3 regions of the Pseudomonas sp. TE6288 genome follow, and region 2 is predicted to be linked to each of the others. Evidence: riboswitches for the same ligand, from Rfam matches in the RefSeq annotation. Region 2 holds a riboswitch; each other region holds the start of a gene.
The links. A riboswitch is a leader RNA that binds a small molecule or an ion and turns the genes downstream of it on or off. The one in region 2 is predicted to bind cobalamin.

Region 1 (6,386 bases), on a different contig from region 2:
GGTGCTGTACGCCAGCAGGCCCAGGCCATCACTGGAGCCGGCCGGCCCCTCAAGGCCCAGGGGATCATGCACCTGCTCGCCGAGCATCTGCAGGCCACCGCAGATGCCGATGAGCTTGCCGCCATAACGCAAGTGCCGAGCGATGGCCGTGTCCCAGCCGCGCTCGCGCAGTTGCGCCAGGTCGCCGCGCACGCTCTTGGAGCCGGGCAGGATGATCAGGTCGGCAGGCGGAATCGGCTGGCCCGGGCCGATGAACTGCAGGTCCACCTGCGGATGCAGGCGCAGCGGGTCGAAGTCGGTGTGGTTGCTGATGCGCGGCAACACCGGGACGATCACCTTCAGCAGGCGCTCACTTTTTTCGCCCTGGCGCGTATCGATACCATCCTCGGCCTCCAGGTGCAGGTCGGTGACGTAGGGCAGCACACCCAACACCGGCTTGCCGGTGCGCTGCTCCAGCCAGTCCAGGCCAGGTTGCAACAAGGCGATGTCACCACGGAAACGGTTGATGACGAAGCCCTTGACCCGCGCCTGCTCGCTCGCCGACAGCAACTCCAGGGTGCCGACCAGATGGGCGAACACGCCGCCCCGGTTGATATCGGCCACCAGGACCACCGGGCAGTCGACCGCCTCGGCGAAGCCCATGTTGGCGATATCGCCGGCCCGCAGGTTGATCTCCGCCGGGGAACCAGCACCTTCGACCATCACCACCGGATAGGCTTCGCTCAGGCGCTCGTGGGAGGCCAACACCGCCTGCATGGCGATGGTCTTGTAGTCGTGATAGGCCACGGCGTTCATGCTGGTCACCGCCCGGCCATGGACGATCACCTGGGCGCCAGTGTCGCTGTTGGGCTTGAGCAGCACCGGGTTCATGTCGGTGTGCGGCGCCAGCCGGCAGGCCTGGGCCTGCACCGCCTGGGCGCGACCGATCTCGCCGCCGTCGGCGGTCACGGCGCTGTTGAGCGCCATGTTCTGTGGCTTGAACGGCACCACGGCGACGCCCTGGCGCAGCAGCCAGCGGCACAGGGCGGTGACCAGCGTGCTCTTGCCGGCATCGGAGGTGGTGCCTTGCACCATGAGGGTGGTCATGCCGATTCCTTGTGGTAGTCCGCCAGGGCCTGGGCCAGGCGTTGTTCGTCAGCCGCCGTGGCGGGCAGGCCGAAGCGCAGCGCGCACGGTCGCTCGAACAGCCGCACCAGGATGCCCCGGCGGGCAAGGTAGTCGTGCAGGTGCGTGGCGCGTTCGTCACGCACGTACTGGAACAGGTCGCAACCGCCGCTGGGTGGCAAGCCTGCGCCTTCGAGCAACCTGGCCAGGCGCTGGCTGGCCAGGGCGCACCGGGCAATCTGCGCCAGGTGCGTCGCCTCGTCGGCGAAGCACGCCTGCCCCAGTACGCGGGTCGGGCCACTGACGGTCCAGGGCCCGAGCGCCTCGGCCAGTTGCCGCAACACATCCGCCTCGGCGACGACGAAGCCCAGCCGCACGCCGGCCAAGCCGAAGAACTTGCCGAACGAGCGCAGCACGATCAGCCCGGGTTGTCCGGCCTGATCGACCACGCTGTGTGCGGGCGTGTTGTCCATGAAGGCTTCGTCCACCAACAACCAGCCACCCCGCGCAGCCAGACGCGCATGCCAGGCCAGCAGGCGTTCGCGGGGCACACGGCGACCGGTGGGGTTGTTGGGATTGACCAGCACCAGGACATCCAGGCTGTCGAGTACGTCCTCGACCTGGACCTCATCCAGCTCGACCAGCGCATGCCCCGCCCGCTCCCAGGCATGCGGATGTTCGGCATAGCATGGCGTCAGCACCCCGACCCGACCGGTCGGGCGCAGGTACGGCAAGGCCTGGATCGCCGCCTGGGAGCCAGCTACCGCCAGCAGCGGTTGCGCGCCATAGTAGCGCCGTGCAGCCGCCTCCAGGCCGTCCTCGGTCTCGGGCAGTCGAGCCCAGGCGTCCACGGGAATCGGCGGTATCGGGTAGGGCCAGGGTGCGATACCACTGGACAGGTCGAGCCACTGGTGCCGAGGGATCGCGTACTGTTTCACCGCCCGTAGCAGGCGGCCACCGTGCTCAAGCATTCAGGTAGGCTCCCACGCAGATCAATAGCACCCACAGCCACACACCACGCTGCACCAGGCTCCAGCCACGCTCGATGGCATCGGCGTCGGCCATCGGCCCCTCGCCCAGGCGCGGGCGTTCGTGCAGCTCGCCGTGATACACCGCCGGGCCGCCCAGCTCCACCCCCAGGGCTCCGGCCCCCGCCGCCATCACCGGGCCGGCGTTGGGGCTGTCCCACAGCGGCGCCTGCTTGCGCCAGCAGGCCAGGGCCAACCGGGTTTTGCCCAGCAGCGCATAGGTCAGCGCCACCAGCCTGGCGGGAATATAATTCAGCCCATCGTCGATGCGCGCCGCGCACCAGCCGAAGCGCTCGAAACGGTCGTTGCGATAGCCCCACATGGCATCCAGGGTATTGCTCAGGCGATACAGCACCACCCCAGGCGCCCCGGCCACGACGAACCAGAACAGCGCGGCGAATACCGCATCGCTGCCGTTCTCCAGCACCGACTCGGTGGCCGCCCGGGCCACGGCAGGTTCGTCCAGTTCACGGGTCTCGCGGCTGACCAGGTAACCGACGCGCCGCCGCGCCTCCTCCAGGTCGCCCTGGCGCAACGCCTGGGCCACCGGCAGCACATGCTCGCCGAGGCTGCGCAGGCCCAGGGCGCAGTACAGCGCCAGCACGTCCACCAGCCAGCCGATAGCGGGCAGCCAGGAAAGGATCAGCGCCAGCAAGGTCAGCGGCACCACCGCCAGGAACCAGGCCGTGACACCGTGGCTGCGCCAGCCCCGGCCACCGGCGTTGAAGCGCTGCTCCAGGCGCGCGGCAAGGTTGCCGAAGCCCACCAGCGGATGGCGCCGCCGCGGCTCACCCAGCAGTGCATCCAAGGCCACGCCGGCCACGGTCAGCAAGGCCACGCTCATGGGCATTCTCCCCAATGGTTCTCGTACAGCATGTCACTCAACGGCCGTTGCTCGGCCCAGTCTTCGAGCACCAGCATCGGCGCCGGGTAGAATTCGGTCACCGGCCCCAGGCACAGCACCGCCATGGGCTTTGCGCCTGCGGGCATACCGAGCAGCTCGGCCAGGGCCCGGGGTTCGAACAGCGACACCCAGCCCATGCCCAGCCCTTCGGCCCGCGCCGCCAGCCACAGGTTCTGGATGGCGCAGGCCAGCGAAGCCAGGTCCATCTCCGGCAGGGTGCGGCGGCCGAAGACATGCGCCTCGCGCTTGTCCATCAGCGCTGCCACCAGCACCTCGGCGCAGTCGTTGATGCCTTCGACCTTGAGCTTCATGAACTCATCGGAGCGTTCGCCCAGGGCTTCGGCGGTGCGCACCCGCTCCTCCTCCACCAAAGCCTGGATACGTTCGCGCAACTCACGCTGGCTGATACGAATGAAGCGCCAGGGCTGCATCAGGCCCACGCTGGGGGCCTGGTGAGCGGCGGCCAGCAGACGCCCCAGCAACTCGGGCGCCACCTCGCCGCCGGCAAAATGGCGCATGTCGCGGCGCTCGCCGATGGCCCGGTAGATCGCCGCGCGCTCAACGGCGCTGTACGCGTGTTCGCTCATGGTCGCAACAGCGCCGCCGCCGCATCGGGGTTGGACGGAAAATAGAAATGCACGTAGGAAGCGGTCAGCCGCCCCAGGCGGTAGACCGCCTCGTTGCCGCGTCCGCCATTGGGGCTCAGGCCACGGGCAATCGGTTCCAGCTCGGTGCTGGTCAGCGAATGGTGATAGGTGTGGCCGCGCAGGGTGCCTTCGGGCAACTCGACGGCCTGCAGGGCCAGGGCCGCCAGGCGCTTCTGCATGGTTGCCTCGCCCGGCAGCAGGCCTGCCAGCGATGCACGCACACCGGCCACATCGGTCAGTGCGTCGAGCAGGTAGAGCATGCCGCCACATTCGGCCAGCAGCGGCTTGCCCTCGGCGTGATGGCCACGGATCGCCCCCAGCATGGGAGCGTTGGCGGCCAGGGCCTGATGGTGCAACTCCGGGTAGCCGCCTGGCAGGTACAGGCTGTCTACATCAGGCAACTCCCGATCATGCAACGGCGAGAAGAATTCGAGCTGCGCGCCGAGGCTGCGCAGCAGGTCCAGGTTAGCGCCATAGGTGAAGGCGAAGGCTTCGTCGTGGGCCACCCCGATGCGCACCCCGGCAAGCGGCGTGGTTACGCCCAGCGGCTCAGGCCGGGCAAAACCGACCGGTGGCGGCAATGCGGCATCGCAGCTGGCACCGAGCGCTTCGGCGGCGGCATCCAGGCGCGCGTCCAGGTCGTTGAGTTCACTGGCCTGGACCAGGCCCAGGTGGCGGCTGGGCAGCTCGATGCCACGCTCGCGGGACAAGCCGCCGTACCAGCGCAGGCCTTCGGTGAGACTGCCTTCGAGCAACTGCGCATGGCGCAGGCTGCCAACCCGGTTGGCCAGCACTCCGGCGAACGGCAGGTCGGGCTGGTAGCGCGCCAGGCCCAGGGCCAGGGCGCCGAAGGTCTGGGCCATGGCCGTGCCATCGATCACCGCCAGCACCGGCACGCCGAAATGGCGGGCCAGGTCGGCGCTCGACGGCGTGCCGTCGAACAGCCCCATCACGCCTTCGATCAGGATCAGGTCGGCCTCGCCCGCTGCTTCCCACAGCAGGCGACGACTCTCCTCGGCACCGATCATCCACAAGTCCAGCTGGTAGACCGGCGCACCGCTGGCGCGCTCGAGGATCATCGGGTCGAGAAAGTCAGGCCCGCACTTGAACACCCGCACCTTGCGCCCGAGGTTGCGGTGCAGGCGGGCCAGGGCGGCGGTGACCGTGGTCTTGCCCTGGCCCGAGGCCGGGGCAGCGATCAGCACGGCAGGGCATTGGCGCGAGTCACTCACAGCTCGACGCCCTTCTGTGCGCGGATACCGGCCTGGAAGGCGTGCTTGAGCATGCCCATCTCGGTGACGGTGTCGGCCAGTTCGATCATTTCGGGCTTGGCCGCGCGGCCGGTGACGATCACATGCTGCATCGGTGGGCGGGCCTGGATGTCCGATAGCACCTGGTCGAGGTCGAGGTAGCCATGCTTGAGGGCGATGTTCAGCTCATCGAGCACCACGAACTGGATCGACGGATCCTGCAGCAACTGGCGCGATACCGCCCAGGCCGCTTCGGCAGCGGCGATGTCGCGCTGGCGGTCCTGGGTCTCCCAGGTGAAGCCCTCGCCCATCACGTGATAGCGCACCTGCTCGGGGAAGCGGCGGAAGAACAGCTCTTCACCGGTGCTGTTGCGGCCCTTGATGAACTGCACCACGCCGCACTGCATGCCATGGCCCAGGGCCCGGGCGAGCATGCCGAAAGCCGAGCTGCTCTTGCCCTTGCCATTGCCGGTCAGTACCAGCAGCAGGCCGCATTCGTTGGGGGAATTGGCGATGCGCTCGTCGATGATCGCCTTCTTGCGCAGCATGCGCGCCAGGTGACGTTCGTCGCGTTCGGTGGATTCGCTCATCAGGGGTCTCCGCAGGCTGTCGCCGGTTGGCGACAGGGAAAAGGCGGGCAGACGGAGAACGCGCAGGGGCCGTGGCCCCAGGCCACATCGCACCGCACATCACCCTCCGTGATGCCGTTGGCAGTGACAGGCCGGTCTCCGGGCTCGTGAGCGGGCCATGCCCGGACGACGCGCCTTCCCGGATACCTGTACCCAGTGGCCATGCGCCGCCTTCTACTCACCTACCGTTGCGGGGGCAGCGCCGGATTCGCGCCTGCTGGCGCCCACCGGCTTCCCAGTTTCACCCTGCCGAACCTCGGTTCGCCGGGCACCTGAAACACGCCGCGAAGGTTAGAGGGTTGCACCGGGAGCGTCAATCGAACGAGGACCGATCTGGCCTGGATCAATGGCCGATCCGCCAGCTTGTGCCACACTGAAAGCAGTGATATCACATAGCCACCATTTCGGCTGACCTCGATCACAAATACAAGGAGCGCAGCATGCAAGGCCTGATCATCAATAACCCGCGCCTGGAATTCCTACGCTCGGCCCTGGAACGCTGGGTCGACTGCATCGACCGCTTCAACCAGTTCCAGGGCGACAACGAAGCCCCTTACTGGCACGGTGCAGCCGCCAATGCCGGGCTGCTCGCAGCCGCCGCCTGGCAGGCCGAGCTGGTGGCGCTGCAGCAGTACACGAGCAAGAAGCAGCGCGACGAAGGCGAACGCGAAGCCCGTGGCGACCTGGCCATCAGCAGCGCCGAGGAATCGATCCACCTGCACACCAGCCAGCGCTGGCCACGCATTGCCCGTCTCGACCTGGCGTCGGCGCTGCAGGAAAGCGCCATCCAGGCCAAGGCGATCGCCTACGCCAGCCAGCTCAAG
Region 2 (6,386 bases):
GGGCGATCGCTGTCCAGGGCCCGGGAGTGGGTCCACATGTCCTCGTCCAGCGTGCCCTGGTAAGCCAATGCCGCGCTGCCGGCGTACTGCCGGGCATTGGCCAGGGCCCAGGCCGCGTCGGCGTTGGCCAGGGGCTCGCCGTTGGCTGCATCGAGGGTGACGCGGCGACCGTCCGCCAGCTCCAGCAAATAGTACGGTTGCCAGCCCAGGCTGGTCAGGCGCAACGCCTTCAACGGCTGCTCAGCCCATTGCGCCGGCAACTCGGCGCAGCATCCCGCCGGCAAGGCCGGCAGGTGGGCCAGGCGCTCGGCCGTGGTCAGCTTGGGGTAGCCGATATACAGCATGACCACCCCGGAGACGAACCACAGCGCCATGAACAGGCAGGCGACGATGCCCAGCCAGCGATGCCACAGGTACAGCTGGCGCTTCAGGCCCATCAGTAGCGCCACTGCACAGCGACTTCCAGGCTGCGCGGCTCACCCAGGTAGTACTGGGTGTTGGTCTGGTGAATGAAGCGGGCGTAGACCTCGTCGGTGAGGTTGCGCAGGCGGGCGCTGAGTTGCACGTGCTGGTCCAGGTCGTGGGTCATCGACAGCCCGTAGACGGTGTACGAAGGCACCCACTGGGTGTTGGCGGTGTTGGCGTAGACCGCCGAGACGTAGCGGGCGTCGGCGCCGACCTGCCAGCCCGGCGCCAGGTCGTAGGTCAGCCAGAGGTTGGCCACCCGGTCGGGGATGTTCACCGGATTCTTGCCCTTGCGCGAGTAAACCACGCCGCCGATGGTCTCGTTGAACTCGTCGTATTCGGCGTTGACCCAGCTGAAGTTGCCCGCTGCCAGCAGCTTGGGCGTGACCTTGAACGACGCCGCCAGCTCGATGCCGGTGGAGGTCTGCTGGCCGGCCTGCTCGGTGGTGTTGGGCACGGTCGAGGAGGGCACCGAGATGTTCTTGCGCACGATGCGGTAGGCCGCCGCCGTGGCCGAGCCGCGCCCGTCGAGGAAGTCGACCTTGCTGCCCACTTCCACCTGCCTGCCGGTGCTCAGGTCGAAGTCGCCGACCTGGCTGATCGACGCGCCGGTAAGCGAGCCCCCTGGCGGCTCGGCCGAGGTACTGTACTGGGTGTAAAGGCTGACATTGGAGGTCAGGTCATAGACCAGCCCCAGGCGCCCGGTGAAGGCATCCCAGCGCCGATTCAGCTTGGCCCGGGTCACGTGGTCGACCACGTCGAAGTCGATATGGTCGTAGCGCAGCGCGGTGACCAGCGACAGCTGGTCGGTCAGGCGGGTACGGTTTTCGACAAAGCCCGCAGTGGTGTCGGTGGTGGTGCTGCGCCCCTTGGCGCGTGGAGCGTCCATGCCAGAGATGTCGAGGAAGTGGTCAGATTTGAAATTGCTTGGGTTAATGGACAACGGGTAGGCGGTCTGCTGGTTGCGGTTGTAGTCCATACCGAACGCCCAGTCGCTGGCCAGGCCGAACAGCTGGCCCTGGTGGGTCAGCTCGACGCGGTTGCCGTTGACCTCCTGGTCGTGGCGCTGGCGGTAGCCGCCGGAGCGGGCGATGGCGGTGTTGCCGGGGGTGTAGCGGTACACCTCGAGGTTGCGGTAATCGCGCTGGCCGTTGTAGTGGTAGAAGGTGTTGCGCAACTGGTTGCTGTCGTCGATGCGGTAGTCGGTGATCGAGCGCAGCCAGCGGGTGCGCTGCTCGTAGCGGCCGTCCTCGACGTTGTAGTTGTCGAAACGGTGATGCTTGTCGATGTGCAGGGTGCCGCTGGCCGGTTGCAGCACCGGCGCGCCCCAGTAGGGGCTGTCTTCCTTCTCTTCGAGGTACTCGATGGCCAGGGTGTGCGACAGCTGGTCGTTGATGTCGCTGAGCAGCGAGAAGGCCAGGTTGCCGGCACCGTTCTCCTGGCGGTCGATGTAGCCATTGGTACTGGTGCGGCTGTAGTCGAGCCGCGCGTAGTGGCGCGGGCCGTCGCCGCTGTTGAGCGCCTTGTTGAAGCCGACCGAGGTTTCCATGGTGTCGTAGCGGCCGTAGCTGACGCGGCCTTCGAAGGTGTCCTCGTCGCGGTTGGCCAGCTTGGTGATCATGTTCAGGCTGCCGCCCACGGCGCCGCTGCCGTTGAGGAACGACGACGGCCCGCCGAGCAGTTCGACACGGTCGTAGATCCATGCCCCGACCGGGCGCCCGGCGGCGCCGTACTGCAGGTTGATGCCGTTGAACAACTGGCTGACCTGGGCACCGTTGAAACCACGGTACGACACGTAGCCGCCCCAGCCGGGCGGTGCCGAGGCGTTGACCCCGGGCAGGGCGTTGGCGGCGTCCTGGAAGTTGCGCGCGCCGATGCGTTCCATGGTCTTGCGGTCGGCGACGCTGACCGAGGCCGGGTTTTCGCGGGCGCTGAGGTTGAGCCGCGAGCCGCTTTCGATAGGCCGGTCGAGGTCCAGGGTGGTGGCTTCTTTGGTGGCGGCGGTGGCCGTGACGTTGCTGGCGGGCAGGGTCAGGGTGTCATCCTGCGCCCAGGCGCAGGTTGCGCTGCCAACGAGCAGCGCCAAAGTGGTCATGCGGAACATGCAAGGCTTCCTGGCTGAAATCGGTGGGCGCACGCCCGCTGCCGATCAGGCGGCACTCGGGCGTGGCGATGTCAGAACGCGAGAAGCGAAGCGGGGGAGGCGCGGGGATTGACCAGGGGCCAGCGCTGCTTGGGCAGGGTCGGCGCGGGTTGTCTGGGTAAGGGTTTGCTCGACTCCCCGGCGAGCAGGGCCAGCAGGCCGAAGAACACCGCCAGCAGGGTGGCGCTGAACAGGCTGGCGATCACGCAGTCGCCGCCGGCGGGCAGCACCGGGTCGGTGATGTCCTGGTCGCCCTTGAACACGCCGCTGCTGTCGGCCGCGCACCAGGCGGCGTCATCCAGGCCGGCCAGGCGAAAGCCTGCCATCTGTCCATGGCCCATGGCGCACAGCAACGAGCCGAACAGGATGCTGAAATACAGCACCCAGGCGACTTGCGATCGTGTGTGGCGGGCCAGCTTCATCGGCAAAGCTCGAAGGGAATGGGAATGGGTTAGGCGTGCGGATTCTACAACTTTTGACACATCTGACTAGAGTGTTCCGGCGATAAAAAACATTCGAAACGATTCGCTCGCCTCGCTTGACGCCCATTGGCCCCAGGTGTTCAGATGCCGACCGATTTCAGGTGCCCCATGCCGTCGCGCACGGGGTGAAACGGGAAACCGGTACGCGCTTCGCGCCAGTCCGGTGCTGCCCCCGCAACGGTATGCAAGTGATGCCTTCGACAGACCACTGTGGCCCGCGCGTCATGGGAAGGTGAAGACATCTAGGCTTTGCACGGAAAGTGCCTGCGCGACGATCATGCTGCGTTGAAAACAGGCTGGTGCGCCAGCCCGGTCGGAATGCTCATTGACAACCAGTCAAGTCGGGCGCGACCCCGGCCGTTCCTCGCCTGTTTTCGCCTTGCCTGATCGCCGCTCGGCGACTTTCCGTACGAACCCTTGTCTTGCGAGCCCGGAGACCGGCCTGGAATGTTGTAGGCAAACTCCTGCGGTGGGCGGGCATGGGCCGGTATTGGCGTGTGCGCGATCCGTGCTCCTGCGTGCTTCTGCGAAAGTCACTTTCGAGAAGAGCATGATTGCTGTGATTCACTCCCGACGTCGTTTCCCCAAGGCCCGGACCTTGTTCCTGGGCTGCCTGGCCAGCCCCCTGGCACTGGCCGAAAACACCCCCCTGATCCTCGACCAGCAGATCGTCGCCGCGCCGTCGGTGGAGTCGACCACGGTCGCCGCCATGGCCCAGTACGGCAGCAAGGTTGAGATCGTCAGCCGCGAGCAGATCGAGCGCGCCGGCCCCGGCGCCGACATCACCCGGGTGATGCAGATGTTCATCCCCGGCTTCTACGTCGCGCCGAAGAACGGCCCGTTCGACTACGGCACCTACTCGCTGCTCGGCGGGCGCAACGACGACACCCTGATCCTGCTCGACGGTGTACGCCTGAACAACCGCCTGTACGGCGGCCTGTACCTGGACACCCTGCCGGCCAACGCGGTGGAGCGCATCGAGGTGCTCAAGGGCGGCCAGAGCCTGTTGTTCGGCACCCAGGCCGTGGCGGGGGTGATCAATATCGTCACCCGCAGCCCGCAACGCCGTCAGGCTTCAGGTGAGGTCAACCTGGGCCTGGACAGCTTCGCCGGCAGCAGCAAGGACGCCCGCGTCGAGCGGATCTTCAGCAATGGCTTCGGCGACCTGGGCCTGCTGGCCTATGTCAGTCACAACGTCTCCGACGGTTACCAGCCGTTTCGCAACCGCGACTACAGCGGCAACGTCAGCGACAAGAAGCGCGGCTACGAGGTGACCACCTTCGGCGGCAAGGCGATCCAGGCCTTCGGCGACGATGCGCGGCTGGAGCTGTTCTACCAGTACACCGACGCCAACCTCGATTTCGCCCGACCGGTGAACAATTACAAGACCACCAATGACCGCGTGCAGCAGATCGCCACGGCCACCTTCGAACAGCGCATCAGCGAACGCCTGAGCTACTTCGTCAAGGGCCACGTCAACGACTGGGACACTCGCTACACGCGCATCAACAACCGCGCCGACGGCTCCCGCGACGTGGTCAACCACAACGACTACTGGGGCTTCACCGATTGGGGCGTGCAGGCCGAGGGCAAGGCCGAGCTCGACGGCGGCCACGTGCTGGTGTTCGGTTCCGACAACCAGTGGTTCAAGGGCCAGGACGACGTGCTGGTGATCGACGACAACGAGGCCCAGGCCAATGCGTTGTACGCCCAACTGCGGCCCAGGATCGAGGCCTTGCCCAACTGGCACCCGAGCCTCGGCCTGCGCCACGAGGCCATGAGCGGCGGCGACAGCGCCACCGTCGGCATGCTCACCTCGCTGTACGACCTGAACGACAACTGGCAACTGCGCGGCCAGTATGGCAGCGCCTACAAGTTGCCGAACGCCGAGCAGCTGTTCGTCAACGAGCCAGGCGACGAGATCGGCAACCGCGACCTCAAGCCCGAGAAGAGCCGCAATGCCGAGCTTGGCCTGGACTACCACGGCCTGCTGCTGGAGCGTGAATTCAGCGCCAGCGTCACCGTGTTCCGCCGCAAGATCACCGACTTGATCACCCTGGACGGCAGCCAGTGGGTCAACGGCCAGGGGCAGGTACAGATGCGTGGCTTCGAGGCCGATGCGCGTATCCAGCTCGACGACCAATGGAGCCTGCAGGCCGACATGACCCGCAACTTCACCGAGACGCGCACCGGGGCAACGATCAACGACGTGCCGAGTTTCTTCGCCCGTTCGCGGCTCGGTTACGAATCGGCGGACCGCAGGTGGGGGGCCGGGGGCGCCATTCGCTATATCCGCGACGTGGTCAGCTCCAAAGGCGTCGACTACGGCCATTACTCGGTGGTCGACGCCGATGCTTATCGCTACCTGGACGGCGCCCGCCAGCACCGGCTGAGCCTGCTGGTGGAGAACCTGTTCGACCGCGACTATGTCACCAGTCGGGCGAGTAACGTTGACAATCTCGGGCGGCCGTTCACCAGCGAACTGCGCTACACCTACACCTTCTGAGGGGCGTGAGCATGGACTACCAGCGCGTGTTGTTCGTCGGCCCCGGCCTGGGTGGCGGCTCGGCGGCGGAAGCTTTTGGCGCCGAGATTCGTGACCTGCGTGGCCACGAGGCGGGCCGGGATATCGTCGACACCCTGGAGGGGTTCGACGGGCTCTGGGCGGTGGTCCGCGAGGCCCTCGACCAGGGCGTGGAACGCCTGCTGGTGGTGGACCTGGAACCCACCTCGGACAGCGCCTACCTTGACTGGCTGCGCGATGAGCTGGGGCGCCTGGCGCAAGGTCGGGCCGGCGTCTGGGTCACGGCCCAGGCCCTGGGGCGGCGCGGCCTGGATGCGCGAGTGGCCTGTGCCAGCATCGGCGAACCTGTGCGCCACCTGGCGTGCGACCAGGTCAACGCGGTGGCCAGCGACCCGGACTGGTCGCGGGTACCCGAGCATGCCCGCCAGGTGTTCCTCTGCACCGGCCCACGCTGTGTACGGCGCGGCGCCTTGCCGCTGTGGAAACGCCTGCGCCGGCGGTTGCTGGAACGTGACCTGATCGAGACCCCGGGCGGCGTGCTGCTGACCCGCACCGGTTGCCAGTTTCCCTGCAACCTGGGGCCCGTGTTGACGGTGCACCCGGACGGCTGCTGGTATCGGGTACGTGATGATCGGGAGGTGGAGGAATTGGTGGAAACGCATCTGCAGGGCGCAAGGATCGCCGAAGGACTGTTGATCAAGGGAGGGGCGTGCGATGCGTAAAGCCTGGCTGCTGTCGCTGGCCTTGTGCTGTGGCACACCTGCCCTGGCCG
Region 3 (6,386 bases), on a different contig from region 2:
GGCGACCTGCTGGTCGGCGAGCCGCTGCTGTCGTGCGTGGCCCGGGTTCTGGCCTACCGCTGGCCGGTGGAGCGCATCGGTCCCGAGTATCAACCCGACGAGGCGCCGGAGCAGCCCACCTTGTTGCTGGTGTACCGCGACGCCAACCTGCAGGTACGCTTCGCCCGGTTGGCGCCTTTGGCCTGGCAGCTGCTGGTGGGCTTGCCCGGTACCGGGCGCGAGCGCTTGCGGGCGCTGGGGGATCAGCACCTGCAGCAGGGGCTGCAGATGCTGCGACAGTTGCGTGAGCAGGGCATCATCGTCGGTATTCGAGATGCCCTGTAGGCGCGCGCAGATGTACCGTCAGGCCACCGGGATCAACGGATCGGCGGCCGCCAGCGCTGCCGCGCGGTCCGCTGCCGGCGGATAGATCCATACCGAATTGATCTGCTGCTTGAGCTGCTTGGCCTCGGCCTTGTCCGTCGGCGGCGAGACCGTGCGCTCCCATCCTTCGGTGTACACCGCGCCCCAGGCGCCCAAGTCCAGGCAGGTGACGTATTTGGGCTGGCTGTAGGTCATCGGTGCCACGCCGATCAGCTCGGCGGCAGCATTGTTGCCGGCGTAGCGACCCAGCGGGATGGCATGCTGACAGGACATCACTGCGAAGTTGCCAACCTCGTCGCAGGCGGCGTAGGCCACATCGCCCGCGGCATACACCGACGGGTTACCGATGACCTTGAGGTGGCCGTCCACATGCAGGCGACCTTGTCGGTCGCGTTCACCGCTGATCTGCTCGGTCAGCGGATTGGCCTTGAAGCCCACGGTCCAGATCACCGTGTTGGCGGCAATGCGTTCGCCGTTGTCGAGCAGCACGCCGCCACCATCCACCGACGCCACCGTGGCGCCACAGACCCACTCGATCCCCAGCGCCGCCGATGCCTGTTCGATGGCCGGGCGGATGCCGTCGCCCAAGGCGGCGCCGATCTTCGCGCTGCGGTCGACCACGACGATGCGCGGCTTGACCTTGTCGCCAAGGATCGCCCGTAGCCGGCTGGGCAGCTCGGTGGCGGTCTCGATGCCGGTGAAGCCGCCACCGGCCACCACCACGGTGTTGCGCGCCGGGCTGTCTGGGCGGGCGGCCAGGGACTTGAGGTGTTCTTCAAGGCGGGTGGCCGAGTCGATCTTGTCGACATCGAAGGCGTGCTGGTCGAAGCCTGCCAGCGCCGGGCGGTTGAGCAGGCTGCCGCAGGCCATGATCAGGCGGTCGTAACCCATCTTGGCTTCGATGCCACCCGTCTGCCGATAGGCCACCTGCTGGTTGGCCTGGTCGATGTGGTAGGCCGTGCCTTTGACGAAGCGCACGTTGACCGCGTCGAACACCGCCTGCAAGGGGGCGGCCATGGTGTGCACGTCCGGCTCGTAGAAGCGCGGGCGGATGTGTAGTTCAGCCTGGGGGGCGAGCACGGTGATCAGCACGTCGTCGCGTTTGTGCAGGTCGAGCAGGCGGGCGGCGCCGAGGGCGCTCCACAGCCCGGCGAAGCCTGCGCCAATGATCAGGATCTGTTTCATGAGGGGCTCCTGGATGCCGCGATTATGGATGTTGTCGCTGCGGCAGTGGAAAAAGGGTACGCCTTGGGGGTGAGCCTGGATTGCGGCCCGACAGGCGTGGTGCAGATGCTAAGCGTGCCCCGGGTTTGCCCCTAGGCCAAAGAACCCTGAATTTCGGCCAGCGGCACGCTGCGGGCGAAGCGGGCCCTATAGTCTCGCGGGGTCACCGCCAGGTGGCGCTGGAACGCCAGGCGCATGCGCTCCTCGCTGCCGAACCCGCACTGGCGGGCGACCTGCTCGATATGCTGGTCGGAGTTCTCCAGCAAGCGGCGCGCCGCCTCCAGGCGGAACACCTCGATGGCCTTGGCGGGGGTGCGGCCGGTCTTGTGCTTGTACACCCGAGTGAAGTTGCGCAGGCTCATGCGTGCCTGTTCGGCCAGCCGCTCGACCGTCAGCCGCGGGTCGCCCAGGTGCTCGCTGAGCCATAGGTGCAGGGTCTCGAAGGCGTCGCTGTCCTCGCCCTGGGCCTTGAGCAGCTCACTGAACTGCGCCTGGCCGCCGGGGCGCTTGAGGAATACCACCAATTCGCGGGCCACCTGCATGGCCACCTCGCGGCCGCAGTCGGCCTCGACCAGGGCCAGCGCCAGGTCGATGCCGGCGCTGACGCCAGCCGAAGTCCACACCTGATCCTGCTGCACGAAGATCGATTCGGCATCCACCTCGATGGCCGGGAAGCGTCGGTGCAGGGCATCGCACATCGCCCAGTGGGTGGCGGCCCGGCGGCCATCGAGCAGGCCGGCGGCGGCCAGCAGGAAGGTGCCGCTGCATACCGAAGCGGTACGTCGGGCGCGTTGGGCGGCCTTGGCCAGCCAGGCGACCAGTTCGGCGTGATCAGGGAGGGTGCGGACGATCTCCGGGGCGCCGGGCACGACCAGCGTGTCGAAGGGCTCGTGCAGCCAGGGCGCCAGTGGCTCGGTGGCGACGGCCAGGCCTTCGGCAGTGGGGACCAGGCCCCCTTCGAGGCTGGCGGTGACCACCCGGTAGCCGGGTAGGCCGCGCGCAGCACGGGCCTTGGTCGCGGCCCAGAACACCGTCTGCGCGCCGCTGAGGTCGAGCAGGCCCATCTGCGGGTAGGCGAGGAACAGCAAGGTGCGCGGCTGGTCAAGCGCGTGCACGGGCGCTGCGGGAATCTGCGGGATGTCGGTCATGGCGCGCTGCTTGTGGACGGGGCGTAGGCCCTAGTCGAGCAGTTGGCGCGATGATGTTCAAGCACGACGCGATGGCCGTCAGACCTGGGCTCTTGTGGGAGCGGGGCAAGCCCGCTCTCACGCTGTTACCTGGCCGATCTAGAAGCTGTAGTCCACCGTGGCGAAATACGAGCGCGGCGCGCCCAGCAGCCACTGTTCGCCGCTGTAGCTCGACTGGGCGTACTCGCGATCGAACAGGTTGTTCACCTGCAGGCCCAGGCGCACGTCGGGCAGCACCTGCCAGCCGATGTTGGCATCGACCACGGTGTAGCCCGGCACGCGTTGGTCATTGGCGGCGCTGGTATAGCGGGCGTCTACGTAGCGCAGGCCAATACCGGTGTCGACGCTTTGCCCGAAGCCTTTGCTCAGCCACAGGTTGGCGGTTCGACGTGGGACGTCCTGCGGGTGGTTGCCAGACCGGTCGTAGGAAACGCCTCGGCTGAGTTGAGTGAAATCATCGTACTTGGCGCGCACCAAGGCTGCGTTGCCCGACAGTTGCCATTGATTGCCCAGAGCCAGCTCCAGGCTTGCCTCCAGGCCATCGGAGGTCTGTTGGCCTGCCTGCTGGCTGCGCTTGGAGACCACGTCGTACACCGGCAGCTTCTTCTTGACGATGTGGTAGGCCGCCAACGTCCATTCGCCGCGTCCGTCCCAGAACCGTTGCTTGAGGCCGAATTCGGTCTGCTTGGCTTCGGTCAGTTCAAGGCGTTGCTCCGGGCGCAGGGTCAGCAGGTCACCGACACCATCCTCGCTGGTGGAGTACTGGCCGTACACCGACAGATCGTCAGTCAGCGCGTACACCAGGCCGGCGCGCCAGTTGCCGCCACGCAGGCTCTGGTCTTCGCGAGTGTCCTTCACCAGGTCGTTGCGGTCGATGTGGTTCTGGTCGCGGCGTATGCCGGTGACCAGCGACAGGCGCTCGGTCAGTTGCGTGCGGTTTTCGGCGAACAGCGAGAAGGTGCTGGTTTTCGACAGCGTCTGCGGGCGCGTCGGATCGGCACTGTGGAACCCGCCGGGTGCCGGCCGCCAAGGGTCGAGCGAGTCGGTGTAGCCATCTTCGTAGGGCGAGTTGCTGTCAATGTTGAAGCGGATCTTGTTGTACTCGGCGCCCACCACGGTCTTGCTGGCCAGGCCGAACAGCGAGTGATCGAAGGTGAAGCTCTGGCGGTCGCCGATCTGATCCTGGTTGTGCTTGATCTCCAGGAAACTGCCGCGCCGGATCACGCCGGCATCCCAGGCGTACTCCTCGGCATTGCGCCAGTGGCGACGGCTCTTGATGTAGTACAGCTGGTTGCTGGCGCTGATGCTGTCGCTGATGTTCCAGTCGCTGGTCAGTCGCGTCCATTCATCATGGTAGCGCTGCTCGTCATTGCTGACGTTGTAGTTCTTGTTGCGCACGCTGCTGCGCAGATGGCCGTCGATCAGCGGCGTGCCGTAGTAGTTGGCAGGTTGCGCGTCGCCGCGTTCGTGGGACAGGGTGAAGCTCAGGTCGTCACTGGCATCGAAGCGCAGCGCGCCGGAAAACGCCAGGCTGCGCGAATCGGTGCGGTCGACCCAGCCGTTGCCCGCCTGCTGGTTCAGGGTGGCGCGATAGCTCAGGCGCTCGCTCAGGCTGCCGCCGCTGTCCAGCCCCAGTTGCTGACGGTCCCAGGAGCCGTAGCCCAGGCGCAGGTGGTTGCGGATATCACCGCTGAAGGGCTTTTTCGGGATCACGTTGACCGTTGCCCCGGTGGCGCCTTCGCCATACAGCACCGAGGCAGGCCCACGGATCACATCGATACGCTCGACCATCCAGGGATCGACCGGGTAGGTGAGGGTGCCGGCGCCGGCGTACAGGCGCGACCCGTCGAACAGGGTCATCACCGAACTCTGGCCCGTGAAACCGCGCGCCGACAAGCCGGTGCCGCCATCGCCAGGGGTACCGATGAAGGTGATGCCCGGCGAGCGGGTCACGGCATCCTGCACCGTGGTGTTGTTGCGCTGCTGAATCTGCGCGGCGGTGATGCTGCTGGTGCTCGCCGGGGTTTCCAGGGCACTGAGGTTCAGGCGTGAACCGGCCTGGGTGGGGGTGGTCAGGTCGACGGTCTGCGGGTCGCGGCTGTCGGTGATCGCCGTGGAGGGCAGGGTGAGCGCAGGGCTGGGCTGCTCGTCGGCCAGCGCCGGCAGGGACACGGCCAGGCAGGCCGCCAGGGTGTGAAGCTTGTTGATACGGGACATGTCGTTCCACTGCTGCAGGAAAGAATGGATCCCGGTGGAAAACACGCAACGGCGAAGCGCGCGCAGGCGCGCACGCGAATACCGGCCTGCGCCCGCCCACCGCGGGTTGCCAAGTGAAGCCTCAGGCCGGTCTCCGGGCTTGCGAGGGTCGTGAAGCCTTCACCTTCCCATGCGTGTGCACAGTGGTCTGTCGAAGGGTTCGCTCGCTTACCGTTGCGGGGGCAGCGCCGGACTTGTCGTGGTATCGACTCACCGGCTTCCCGTTTCACCTTGCGCGCGGCGGCGCAGGGCACCTGAAACTGGCGCGCATCTGACCACCGAACGGGCAGGGAGTCAATCGTCTGGATGGGTGGGCTGAATCTTGCTGAATCGCGGTTCAGAGCGGTTGCCGTCAGGCAGGTATTGTCTGCGGCCAGGCCTCGTGCATTGGCGCAGGCCGCGCAGGGCGCTACCATCGGCAGCCAGCCTCCTTATCCAACACCAACAAGCCAAGGACGCGTATGACCGAGCACGCCCTGTCCCTGCAACAACTCGCCGCCCCCGAAGGCATCTGCTACGGCTGCGGCTGTTCCCACCCCAGCGGCCTGCATGTGCAGAGCCACTGGGACGCCGACGGCATCCACCTGTCGTGCCGGCATACCCCCGACCCGACTTTCACCGGCTGGCCCGGCCTGGTCTACGGTGGCCTGCTGGCCATGCTGGTCGACTGCCACTCCAACTGGACCGCCATGGCCTGTCACTACCGTGCCGAAGGCCGCGAACCTGGCACCTTGCCACGTATCGACTGCGTCACCGGCCAGCTTGGCCTGACCTACCTCAAGCCCACGCCCATGGGCGTCGAACTGCTGCTCAAGGCCCGGGTCGAGGGTGAGCTGGGGCGCAAGACCCGGGTGATCTGCGAGGTCTGGGCCGGGGATGTACTGACTGTCACCGCCGATTCGGTATTTGTGCGGGTCGACACCGAGAAGCTCAAGCGCCAGGCCCATGGCGACGCCTGAACTTGCACCGATGGGGTGGGGCTGGCATTGTCGAACGTGACCCGGCTGCCCGACAGGATGTTGCCATGCCCTACCAGATTCGCCCGGCCCGTGACGAAGACTGCGTGGCCCTGAGCCTTGTCGGCCAGGCGACCTTCGCCCTGGCCAGCCCGCCCGATAGCGCGGTCAGCGCCCAGCAACACTACATCGCCCACCATCTCCAGCCCGAACATTTCCAGGCGCACCTGGAGCACCCGCACAAGCGGTTGCTGGTGGTCGAACGGGATGGCCAGGTGCTGGGCTACAGCATGCTCGACCTGGCGCCCGGCAAGCTGGGTATTGCCGAGGCCGATCAACTGGCGGAAATCTCCCGTTGCTATGTACTACCCTGCGCCCATGGCACCGGCGCCGCGCAATT

Region 1: linked by a shared signal. The riboswitch ahead of cobO (cob(I)yrinic acid a,c-diamide adenosyltransferase) and the one ahead of ACVWY1_RS01670 (TonB-dependent receptor plug domain-containing protein) in region 2 are both predicted to bind cobalamin.
Region 3: linked by a shared signal. The riboswitch ahead of ACVWY1_RS03980 (TonB-dependent receptor) and the one ahead of ACVWY1_RS01670 (TonB-dependent receptor plug domain-containing protein) in region 2 are both predicted to bind cobalamin.

The regions. Positions count from the first base shown of each region.
Region 1 is NZ_JBSSEW010000019.1:100,067-106,452, forward strand. It holds gene ACVWY1_RS20365 (cobyric acid synthase) at 1-1,086, opposite strand, end outside; gene cobD (threonine-phosphate decarboxylase CobD) at 1,083-2,075, opposite strand; gene cbiB (adenosylcobinamide-phosphate synthase CbiB) at 2,068-2,976, opposite strand; gene bluB (5,6-dimethylbenzimidazole synthase) at 2,973-3,623, opposite strand; gene ACVWY1_RS20385 (cobyrinate a,c-diamide synthase) at 3,620-4,915, opposite strand; gene cobO (cob(I)yrinic acid a,c-diamide adenosyltransferase) at 4,912-5,523, opposite strand; cobalamin riboswitch at 5,636-5,853, opposite strand; gene ACVWY1_RS20395 (hypothetical protein) at 6,003-6,386, shown strand, end outside.
Region 2 is NZ_JBSSEW010000001.1:374,430-380,815, reverse strand. It holds gene ACVWY1_RS01685 (PepSY domain-containing protein) at 1-431, opposite strand, end outside; gene ACVWY1_RS01680 (TonB-dependent receptor) at 437-2,569, opposite strand; gene ACVWY1_RS01675 (DUF2946 family protein) at 2,641-3,030, opposite strand; cobalamin riboswitch at 3,173-3,550, shown strand; gene ACVWY1_RS01670 (TonB-dependent receptor plug domain-containing protein) at 3,641-5,596, shown strand; gene ACVWY1_RS01665 ((2Fe-2S) ferredoxin domain-containing protein) at 5,608-6,336, shown strand; gene ACVWY1_RS01660 (ABC transporter substrate-binding protein) at 6,329-6,386, shown strand, end outside.
Region 3 is NZ_JBSSEW010000003.1:120,998-127,383, forward strand. It holds gene ACVWY1_RS03965 (HvfC family RiPP maturation protein) at 1-324, shown strand, start outside; gene ACVWY1_RS03970 (NAD(P)/FAD-dependent oxidoreductase) at 343-1,548, opposite strand; gene ACVWY1_RS03975 (GlxA family transcriptional regulator) at 1,680-2,735, opposite strand; gene ACVWY1_RS03980 (TonB-dependent receptor) at 2,874-4,991, opposite strand; cobalamin riboswitch at 5,099-5,303, opposite strand; gene ACVWY1_RS03985 (PaaI family thioesterase) at 5,492-5,989, shown strand; gene ACVWY1_RS03990 (N-acetyltransferase family protein) at 6,055-6,386, shown strand, end outside.